One region of the Pontibacillus sp. ALD_SL1 genome, then DNA from elsewhere that is predicted to be linked to it. Evidence: riboswitches for the same ligand, from Rfam matches in the RefSeq annotation. Region 1 holds a riboswitch; each other region holds the start of a gene.
The links. A riboswitch is a leader RNA that binds a small molecule or an ion and turns the genes downstream of it on or off. The one in region 1 is predicted to bind S-adenosylmethionine.
Positions count from the first base shown of each region.

Region 2: linked by a shared signal. The riboswitch ahead of IMZ31_RS11305 (homocysteine S-methyltransferase family protein) and the one ahead of metK (methionine adenosyltransferase) in region 1 are both predicted to bind S-adenosylmethionine.
Region 3: linked by a shared signal. The riboswitch ahead of IMZ31_RS06450 (methionine biosynthesis PLP-dependent protein) and the one ahead of metK (methionine adenosyltransferase) in region 1 are both predicted to bind S-adenosylmethionine.

Region 1 is NZ_CP062974.1:2,903,405-2,906,686, reverse strand. It holds gene pckA (phosphoenolpyruvate carboxykinase (ATP)) at 1-818, opposite strand, end outside; SAM riboswitch class I at 1,354-1,463, shown strand; gene metK (methionine adenosyltransferase) at 1,774-2,973, shown strand.
Region 2 is NZ_CP062974.1:2,227,159-2,230,440, forward strand. It holds gene IMZ31_RS11295 (YczE/YyaS/YitT family protein) at 1-411, shown strand, start outside; gene IMZ31_RS11300 (GNAT family N-acetyltransferase) at 442-984, opposite strand; SAM riboswitch class I at 1,107-1,221, shown strand; gene IMZ31_RS11305 (homocysteine S-methyltransferase family protein) at 1,316-2,365, shown strand; gene IMZ31_RS11310 (VOC family protein) at 2,447-2,818, opposite strand; gene IMZ31_RS11315 (VOC family protein) at 2,939-3,282, opposite strand, start outside.
Region 3 is NZ_CP062974.1:1,283,920-1,287,201, forward strand. It holds gene IMZ31_RS24625 (nucleoside hydrolase) at 1-364, shown strand, start outside; gene IMZ31_RS06450 (methionine biosynthesis PLP-dependent protein) at 499-1,623, opposite strand; SAM riboswitch class I at 1,791-1,897, opposite strand; gene IMZ31_RS06455 (gamma-glutamyl-gamma-aminobutyrate hydrolase family protein) at 1,966-2,703, opposite strand; gene IMZ31_RS06460 (glutathione ABC transporter substrate-binding protein) at 2,866-3,282, shown strand, end outside.

The DNA.
Region 1 (3,282 bases):
TTTGCATAGCATCCACCTTCAATGTTGAAGACTCCGCGGTTAGACCAACCGTGTTCGTCATCGCCGATTAGTCGACGTTCGGGATCAGCAGATAGGGTAGTTTTCCCTGTACCCGAGAGTCCGAAGAATAATGCCACGTCGCCTTCTTTCCCTACGTTAGCTGAACAGTGCATAGGTAGAACATCGCTCTCCGGTAGTAGGTAGTTCATAACTGAAAAGATCGATTTCTTAATTTCCCCCGCATATTCGGTCCCTCCGATAAGGATCACGCGATGTTTAAATGACACCATAATAAAGGCTTCGGAGCGTGTGCCATCTTGAGCGGGGTCTGCTTTAAAGGAAGGGGCAGAGATAACCGTGAATTCGCTTACATGATCGGCGAATTCGTCCTCAGTAGGGCGTATAAATAGTTGGTGGGCGAACAAGTTATGCCAAGCAAATTCATTGATTACTTGAATAGGTAATCGGTAGCGTTCGTCTGCACCGGCAAAGCCATTAAAAACAAATACTTCTTCCTTTTCTTTTAGGAAATCTACGACTTTATGATAAAGGTTTTCAAAGATTTCTTCTGATATGGGTTGGTTCACGGTACCCCAATCAACTGTGTCTTTTGAAACCTCATCTTTAACGATGAACTTATCTTGAGGGGATCGGCCGGTGTAACGTCCTGTTTCGGCTCTGATCGCTCCTGTAGCAGTTAGTGTACCCTCGTTACGTTGAAGAACTTTTTCAACGAGTTCTCCCACACACAAATTGGTTAACACATTAGGTTGTGTAATTAATTCTTTAATTATGGACGCTTGATTCACCGTATTCATGCTCAAGAACCTGCCTTTATTTAATATTTTTTGACTTTGATAGTGAACCTAACAAAATCATTTTTTAATGACGAATCCAAGTTGAGATCTAACCCTTCTTGTTCTTGGGCTATACAATCTTTTGAATAGGATCAGACTCAATGTGTCATTAGTATAACACATTCATTTTATTAGTCCATACTATTTTATAATGAAATTACGGCAAAATTGTGACTGTAAATGTAAAAGAAAAGGTGAAAAGTTATAATGAATAGAATGACTGAGGTGTCGGAGATGGAAAAATGCACAAGCGTTTTACTTCTATAATATATTACTTCGATGTCAACTCACCTTTTTCCTTGGTTTAATGTTCCGTATTCCAAAGTCAATTATAATCAGCAACCCCGTTTATCAATGAATTTCTAAGTGTCTAAATTCGCACGTTTATACTTGAGTGAAAAAGTGCTCGTGTAACATTCAATAAAGCAATGATAACGCTCTATATTCAGTTGACATAGAAGGGCTAAAACGTTATGATAAGTCGCGAACGGAAACTATCTTATCCAGAGAAGGTGGAGGGACAGGCCCTATGAAACCCAGCAACCGTCATCCTTAGATGAAAAGGTGCTAACCTGATGCAAGGAAGACCTCCTTGAACGATAAGAGCGAATGGACCCTTTCCCTTTGCTCGTTATGGGAAGGGATTTTTTATACTTTCGAAAGGTTTCTAAACGCTTTCTAAGGTATATTGAAAGTCATCGGCATTTGCTGGATATAGCGAATTTCGACGTTTTCTCATGTATTTTTTTCATTCGTTTACAATATACGAAACTGTTCCAGGTCGATAGAATAGATCGGTGTAAATTCATATATAAAAAGAATTTACATAACTCTGTTTTACTTTTTTCTGAATAGATAGCTGGGTGATGAGTTCCGTCTCAAAGATAAGAGTATTTTAAAGGAGGAGTTTGAGGGAATGGCTGCAAACCGCCGCTTGTTTACATCAGAATCAGTTACAGGAGGGCACCCTGACAAAATCTGTGACCAAATTTCTGATGCCATACTAGATGAAATCTTAAAAAATGATCCTAACGCTCGTGTAGCATGTGAAACGACAGTTACAACAGGGTTAGTTCTCGTATCAGGAGAAATTTCAACAAATACGTACGTGGATATCCAATCAATCGTCCGTAATACCATTAAGGAAATCGGTTATACACGTGCCAAATATGGTTTTGACGCAGAAACATGTGCAGTACTTACGGCAATTGATGAACAATCACCAGACATTGCTGCAGGGGTAAACGAAGCGCTTGAAGCACGAGAAGGTCAAATGACTGATAAGGAAATTGAGAATATTGGTGCAGGAGACCAGGGTCTCATGTTTGGTTATGCAAATAACGAAACGCCTGAACTTATGCCCCTTCCGATCTCTTTAGCTCACAAATTGGCGAAACGTTTGTCTGACGTGCGCAATGATGAAACAGTTCCTTACCTACGCCCTGATGGCAAAACCCAGGTTACTGTAGAGTATGACGAACATGACCATCCTGTTCGTATTGACACAATTGTTATCTCCACGCAGCATCACCCAGAAATAACGCTAGAGCAAATTCAAAAGGATCTAAAAGAGCAAGTTATTGCTCCAATTGTTCCTACAGAATTGCTTGATGAACAAACAAAATACTTCATTAATCCAACAGGTCGTTTTGTAATCGGTGGTCCTCAAGGGGATGCTGGTTTAACAGGCCGTAAAATTATAGTAGATACGTATGGCGGATATGCACGTCACGGTGGTGGAGCCTTCAGTGGTAAGGACGCTACTAAAGTTGACCGTTCCGCTGCTTATGCAGCTCGTTACGTAGCGAAAAACATTGTAGCCGCCGGATTAGCAGATTCTTGCGAAGTTCAATTAGCCTATGCCATTGGTGTTGCGCAACCTGTGTCGATTTCAATCAATACATTTGGTACAGGGAAAGTTTCAGAAGAGGCATTAGTTGAAGCTGTACGTGAGAAATTTGATCTTCGTCCAGCTGGCATTATCAAAATGCTTGATCTTCGTCGCCCAATCTACCGTGACACTGCAGCTTACGGTCACTTTGGCCGAACAGATGTTGAGTTCCCATGGGAGCAAACGGATAAAGCAGAAGAGTTAAAACAACTAGCAAACTTATAGTATAGGTAGGAGCACGGAATTGCATAGTAATTCCGTGCTCTTTTTGTTTCACTGCGATTGTTTTTATCATTGAATTGTAATCCTTGTCCTCCCTTATGCGAAAACATGATAAAATATTAGAGTCTGTCATAATCATGGTGTAATTTTGAATTAGATGTTACCGACTATAAATTCACGGGTATAACGAATACTTGTGGTGTATAGAAACAAATGTACAGGGAACCCGCCCCGAAAACTTAAGGATGCCGGGGGCGATCTGAAAGTTATAGCCATTTTGTGATAAACTGAAATATCAAAGTGAGAATGAAA
Region 2 (3,282 bases), 680 kb from region 1:
CCGCTTGTATTAGAAAGCTTAATTCTAGACTTTTGGCTCGAGGTCGTTTTTCATAACTTCACATTGCTCCACTCCCCATTCTTGTTACAGGTTGGAGCGCTTATGCTCGGAATTACTCTTAGCGCTGTCGGAGTAGGGATGTATATTCTGCCTGCCTTGCCAAGAGCGCCTGTGGACCAGCTCTTTTTAGCCATCGCAAGCAGATTCAAAATAAGCTTACGCCTTAGCCAAACACTTGTAGCGCTTACTACATCAACATCAGCGCTCTTAATTGGAGGCCCTGTTGGACTAGGCACTGCAACTGGTGTACTATTTGCAGGTCCAATCATTCAGCTAACGTACAGTAAAGCTTATCCTTATTATTATCTAATTCATCCTCACTACAAAAAACGATACGAACTTGCTTTATAAAGAAAAGCGTCTGCACTTGAGCAGGCGCTTTTATAAAAGCTTTTCTAATTGAAGATCTAACGGTTCCTTCTGATAGATTTCATCGTTGACCTCTTGCGCTAGTATACAGCCTACGGATTGATAAAAACGTTGCGTTTCTACTGCCGGATGAGCGCCAATGTAAATTTTCTCAGCTCCCAGGTCTTTAGCGATCTCGCAACACTGATAAAATAATTGTTTCCCTATGCCTTCCCCGCGATATGAATTTGAAACATGAATAAAAGGAAGTGGCACATATTGATATGCTGACCCGAAAAAACGATTTTCTATATTTGCAAATCCTGCTAACTGATTTCCTTCAAAGGCAGCTACTACACCTCCCCCTTCTTCGATACATCGTTTTAAGTACATGGAAATATCCTTTTTCTGCTTTACGCTCCAATTATCAATAAAAGAATCAGACTTTATCTTTACATCAGTTTGGTTAGTCGTATACCACACATTTTTAGTTTCTTGAAAGCGATCGAATTCTGTTAAAAATTTATCATCAATCTCGTCAGCGCTTACATTTCTTACCTGTAGAGTTCTCTTCATGACCCATACCTCCCACCTTATCTTACAAAAAAATAGAATCTTAACATTTTTCTGAAAAAGGATTGACGATGAAAATATTACCCGTTATAATCCATATCAAGCTTTACTAATTAAATAACATACTCTTATCCAGAGTGGCGGAGGGACTAGGCCCTGTGACGCCCGGCAACCTTTCAAGGATCGTCTTGAAAAAGGTGCTAATTCCTACAGATCGTTTATTGATCTGGCAGATAAGAGGAGGCCTTGTTACATACACCCTCTTCTTATTCAGGAAGAGGGTTTTCTTATACCCTCTTCCTTATTACTTACACCCTCGAAAGGATTGATTAACATGAAACGAACACTCGAACAACGATTACAGGATGGACCGGTTATTTGCGGAGAAGGCTATCTATTCGAATTGGAGCGTCGAGGCTACCTCCAAGCTGGATCCTTCGTTCCTGAAGTAGCTCTTGATAACCCTCAAGCACTAAAGCAAACCTACCGCGATTATATGAATGCAGGTTCTGACGTTGTGTTAGCCTTCACCTATAATGCTCACCGTGAGAAGATGCGCATTATTGGGAAAGAAGAGCTATTAGAACCACTTAACCGACAAGCAATTCGTCTTGCAAAAGAAGTGGCTCAGGAGAATCCAGTCGAAGAAGCGCTTGTGGCTGGAAACATATCAAATACAAACCTCTTTAATCCTGAAGATGAGTCTTCAAAAGAGGCCGTTCGCACAATGTTTGCCGAGATGATCTCTTGGTGTAAAGAAGAGGGGGTCGATTTCGTAAACGGAGAAACGTTCTACTACTATGAAGAAGCACAAATTGCTCTTGAAGAAGTGCTAAAGCAAGACCTCCCTGCTGTTATTACGCTGGGCGTTATGGGCGAGAATAGAATGCGTGACGGCTATGAAGTAGAAGAAGCCTGTCGTTTGCTTCAAGAACAAGGAGCTTTAGTTGTTGGAATGAACTGCTTCCGCGGACCTATTACAATGCAGCCTTTTGTAGAAAAAATTCGTGAGGCTTGTGACGGTTATGTAGCTGCACTACCTGTTCCCTACCGCACCTCAGAAGAACACCCAACGTTCTTTAACCTACCAGATGGCGGTTGTGCGTGTCATATACCAACAGAAACGACATTCCCAACCTCTCTTGATCCGCTTTACTGCAACCGTTACGAGATTGCTAGTTGGGCTAAAGATGCACTAGACACAGGGGTCAATTACTTCGGGTTATGTTGCGGCGCTTCTCCCAGCATGCTTCGTGAAGTAGCTGAAACAGTTGGCCGTGAAGCGATTAATTCTAAGTACTCCCCTGATATGAAGAAACACTTCCTATTTGGTTCAGACGACTCGTTGAAAAAGCATAATCAAGCGTATCGCGTGAAAGCCTAAAATTGTAAGAAAGGAGGAACAAACCATTTGTTTGTTCCTCCTTTTTTATAACCCGATTGTGATAAAACCTATTAAATTCAATTATCTATGTTGATCAATAAGTATAGGATTCCCATCAGGATCTTCAATTGTAAAACTTTCTGGACCTTCACTCGTTTCATCTGCTTCTGAAAGGATTTTAACTCCACTTTCTTTTAGCTTTTTTTGAAGTTCCCTGACATCGGTAAAAGAATCCAGTTCTTTAGCATCTTGATCCCATCCAGGATTAAAAGTTAAGATGTTTTTCTCGAACATGCCTTGGAAAAGCCCAATCACACAGTTTCCATTTTTCATAATAACCCAATCTTGATCAGGGACACCTCCAAGGGAATCGAATCCTAACGTTTCATAAAAAGCCTTAGATTTGTTAATGTCTTTTACAGTTAAGCTAACAGAAAATGCACCAAGCTCCATACGATATCCTCCTTATGATTAACTTCCTCCCTTATTATCTTCGCTCTAGTGGAAACAAAAACCTCTTATTGAATTTCAATAAAAGAACCTACACCGACTAAAATACTGATTCACTAAACCTTACCAGTGTGCTTGAAGTTTATTACCATTCAGGTCATAGAAATGGAAATAAGCATGATTTTTATCTTCTTCTATATTCTCCACTTTAACTTGATGATTCATTAAGTGTTGATGGAATTCAGATAATTTTGGACTTGTAAAGCCAATACTAAATGCTTGTTCATGATTAATTGTAAAATGCGCAAACGTTTCATCTTCAGTAGGCACTAACACAAGTAAAAAAGAGCCTTCATTTACTTTTATAATCGCAACTGGTTCCTCCGTAATAGTTAATAACTGGAGCCCTAATACATCTCTATACCATTCTGCGGACTGTTCTAAATCTTTTACTGGGATTCTAATGT
Region 3 (3,282 bases), 1.6 Mb from region 1:
TATAACGCCTAGTCTTGTAGACAGTATCCAAAATGAATCCATAACCGAGATTGGCTCCTTAATTGGTCAATTATACGAGCCTTACTATGATTTTTATAAGAAACAAAGGCCATCTTTAAACGGAGCTCCTATGCATGATTTAATAACAATTGTTTACGTTTCTAATCCCTCTTTGTTTAAAAGTGTTAAACGTAACGTAACTGTTGAAGAGTCTTCCTACCTGACAACGGGGGTTAGTGTGGCAGATTTTCGCGATCAACCCCAAGTGAATGAATCCTTTAATAACTATTGCGAAATATTACTAGACATAGATTATCCTGCATTTATAACAGAAATCTCCACCACCATGATCGGCAAAATCTAACCACTCTAATGAAGCTTTCGTACATTACAACAGTAAAGGGTGTCTGACACTCTTTATTGCTTTAAAGATACAGAAGGTGCCAGACACGCGTCATCCCTTTAAAGCGATGATGTGGGTCTGGCACTTTTGGTTGGTTAGTTTGTTGTGCTTAGGCTTTGATTTGCTTTTTCAAGGGCTTGTTCGAAGTCGGCTGTCAGGTCTTCGATTGCTTCGATCCCTACTGAAAGGCGGAGTAGTCTGTTGCAGACTCCGTAACTAGAACGAACTTCTTCTGGTATGTCCGCATGTGTTTGTGTAGCTGGATAGGTAATGAAGGTCTCAACGCCCCCAAGACTCTCAGCAAATGTTACAAGCTCAAAATATTCTAGTAGTTTAGGAGCTAAAGCTTCTTCAGTGACACGGAAGGAGATCATACCACCTCGCCCTGGGTAAAGCACGTCTTTGATAAGCGGGTGTTCAGAAAGAAACGTGACAAGCTCTTTTGCGTTTTGTTCATGTTGTTTCATACGAAGGGGGAGTGTTTTCAACCCACGCATAAGAAGCCAACTATCAAATGGAGATAATACAGCTCCAGACCCATTTTGCTCAAGGCGTAGAGAAGTGCAAATGTCTTCATCTTGAGCGACAACAAGACCCGCTAAGCAGTCATTATGACCACCGATGTATTTGGTCGCACTGTGAATGACAAGATCGGCACCAAGTTCTATTGGTCGCTGGATATACGGTGTGTAGAAAGTGTTATCTACAATAAGGTGAAGTCCATGCTTCTTGGCAACCTCCGCCATATCTACTATATCTACTTGATGCATAAGGGGATTCGTCGGTGTCTCAATGAAGAAACCTTTTGTATTGGAAGTTATACAGGCTTCAAATTCCTCTTTACTACTCCCGCTCACATAAGAGAAAGAAAGTCCAAACTTCTTAAAGTGTGTTTCGAATAAACGATAAGATCCACCGTACACATCTTGAGTTACGATGAAATGATCGCCTGGTTGATAAGTGGAAAAGACAGCTTGGATTGCAGCCATCCCTGAGCTGAACGCAAACCCTTCACGCCCGCTCTCAAGCTGAGCAATCTTATCCTCTAATAGATTACGAGTCGGGTTTCCTGTACGTACATAATCATATCCAGTCGATTGGCCTACTCCTGCATGTCGGTAAGCTGTAGATAAATATAATGGGGGATTAACCGTACCTGTTGTACTTTCGCTACGGTTACCCGTCTGTGCAAATTCTGTTTCTGCCTGATATCGTCTCATAGTACCCTTCAACTCCTTTAGTATAGTGAAGCGTGCCAGACACCCGTTAACGCTTTAGTGCGACAAAGGGTGCCAGACACCCATCAGTGCTTTAGTGCATGAACGTATTCTTAGCATTAGAAAAAGGCTCTTCAGAAGAAGAGCCTTTTGTGGGTAAGGTGCACTTCTTCTTATCTTCAAGTGATTCATCACTTGCTGGAAGGAGCACCACATCATTTAAGATAGGTTGCTGAAGCGTCAACGGACCAGTTCCCTCGGCTTCTCTGAATAAGAAATAAGAAAGTGTTTAACTATAATTTTCTCTATACTATACATAAAATTGGTTCATCATGCAATAAGATATCAGAATTTTTTTACTTGAATGACTTCTTTAACGAATCGGTTAAACAGCTGCTGCATCCGTTTATGCTTGGCTGTCATCATTTCAGCATGCCATTGTACACCGATCACAAATCCTTCTTCGTCTTCTTTTTCAATTGCCTCAATCACTCCATCAGCTGCGAAAGCCGTAGCTCTAAACCCTGGAGCGACCTCTTTAATCGATTGGTGATGAAAGGAGTTGGTAATGGTTTTCTCGCCAAATTGTTCCCGCATTATGCTTTCTGGTTCTGTTGTAATTGTATGAGTCTCTTGCCATGGTTTGTTGTACTGATCATGCTTCAGGGGTTCTTGGGCCATATAAGATACGTCCTGATATAACGAACCACCATAAGTGACGTTTAAGATCTGAACGCCTCTGCAAATAGCGAACACCGGCTTTCCTTGACGAATCATTTCTTTTGCTAGGATCGCTTCAGAGTGATCACGTTCTGGAAAAGGGGAGCCTTGTTTCGGACGAGGCTCTTCATTGTATAGCAGCGGATTTACATCTTGTCCTCCCGAAAGAACAAGTCCGTCCATGGCTAAAGCTTGCGCTTGAACGGTTTCGTCATCTTCAAGAACAGGGAGAATAAACGGAACTCCACCTGCACGTAATACGGATTGAACATAATCATTATTTACATAAGCGCGGTCGTAACCAGGGAATCGACCACCCTGATCGATAATCATACTTCCTGATATTCCGATAAGTGGTTTCATACGGAGTGAGCTCCTTTTGTTAAATTCTTTTAAATTTTTATTTTGACAACCAGATACTTCTATTATAAAATCCAAGTAATTTGATATGAATTACATGCTATTATAGTATAGCTAGTGATGGTGTACATAATCAATTAAAAAATTAACAAAGGGGAGTCATTTTTGAAGTTATCACGCTTATTTACGGTCTTATTTCTTACTCTTGTACTTGTCGTTGCTGGTTGCAGCAACGGTGGAGATACGGAGGAAGACACATCATCAAAAAATAAAGACAAAACTACACCTCCTTCTAGTGAAGAAGGGTTAACGATTGCGGTGGAGAGTAATTTTACTAGTTTAGACCCGCATGACACGAACGACAACCAATCATACTCTGCACAGTCTGCCATTTACGAAGGCTTGCTGGGTTTTGATGAGGATTTAAACATCGTTCCTGTCTTAGCGAAAGATTATAGTGCGAATGAAGACTCAACAGAATTTACATTCACATTAAAAGAAGGCATTACGTTCCATGATGGAGCGCCTTTCAATGCGGAAGCTGTGAAAGCAAACTTAGATCGTTTATCAGATCCGGAAAGT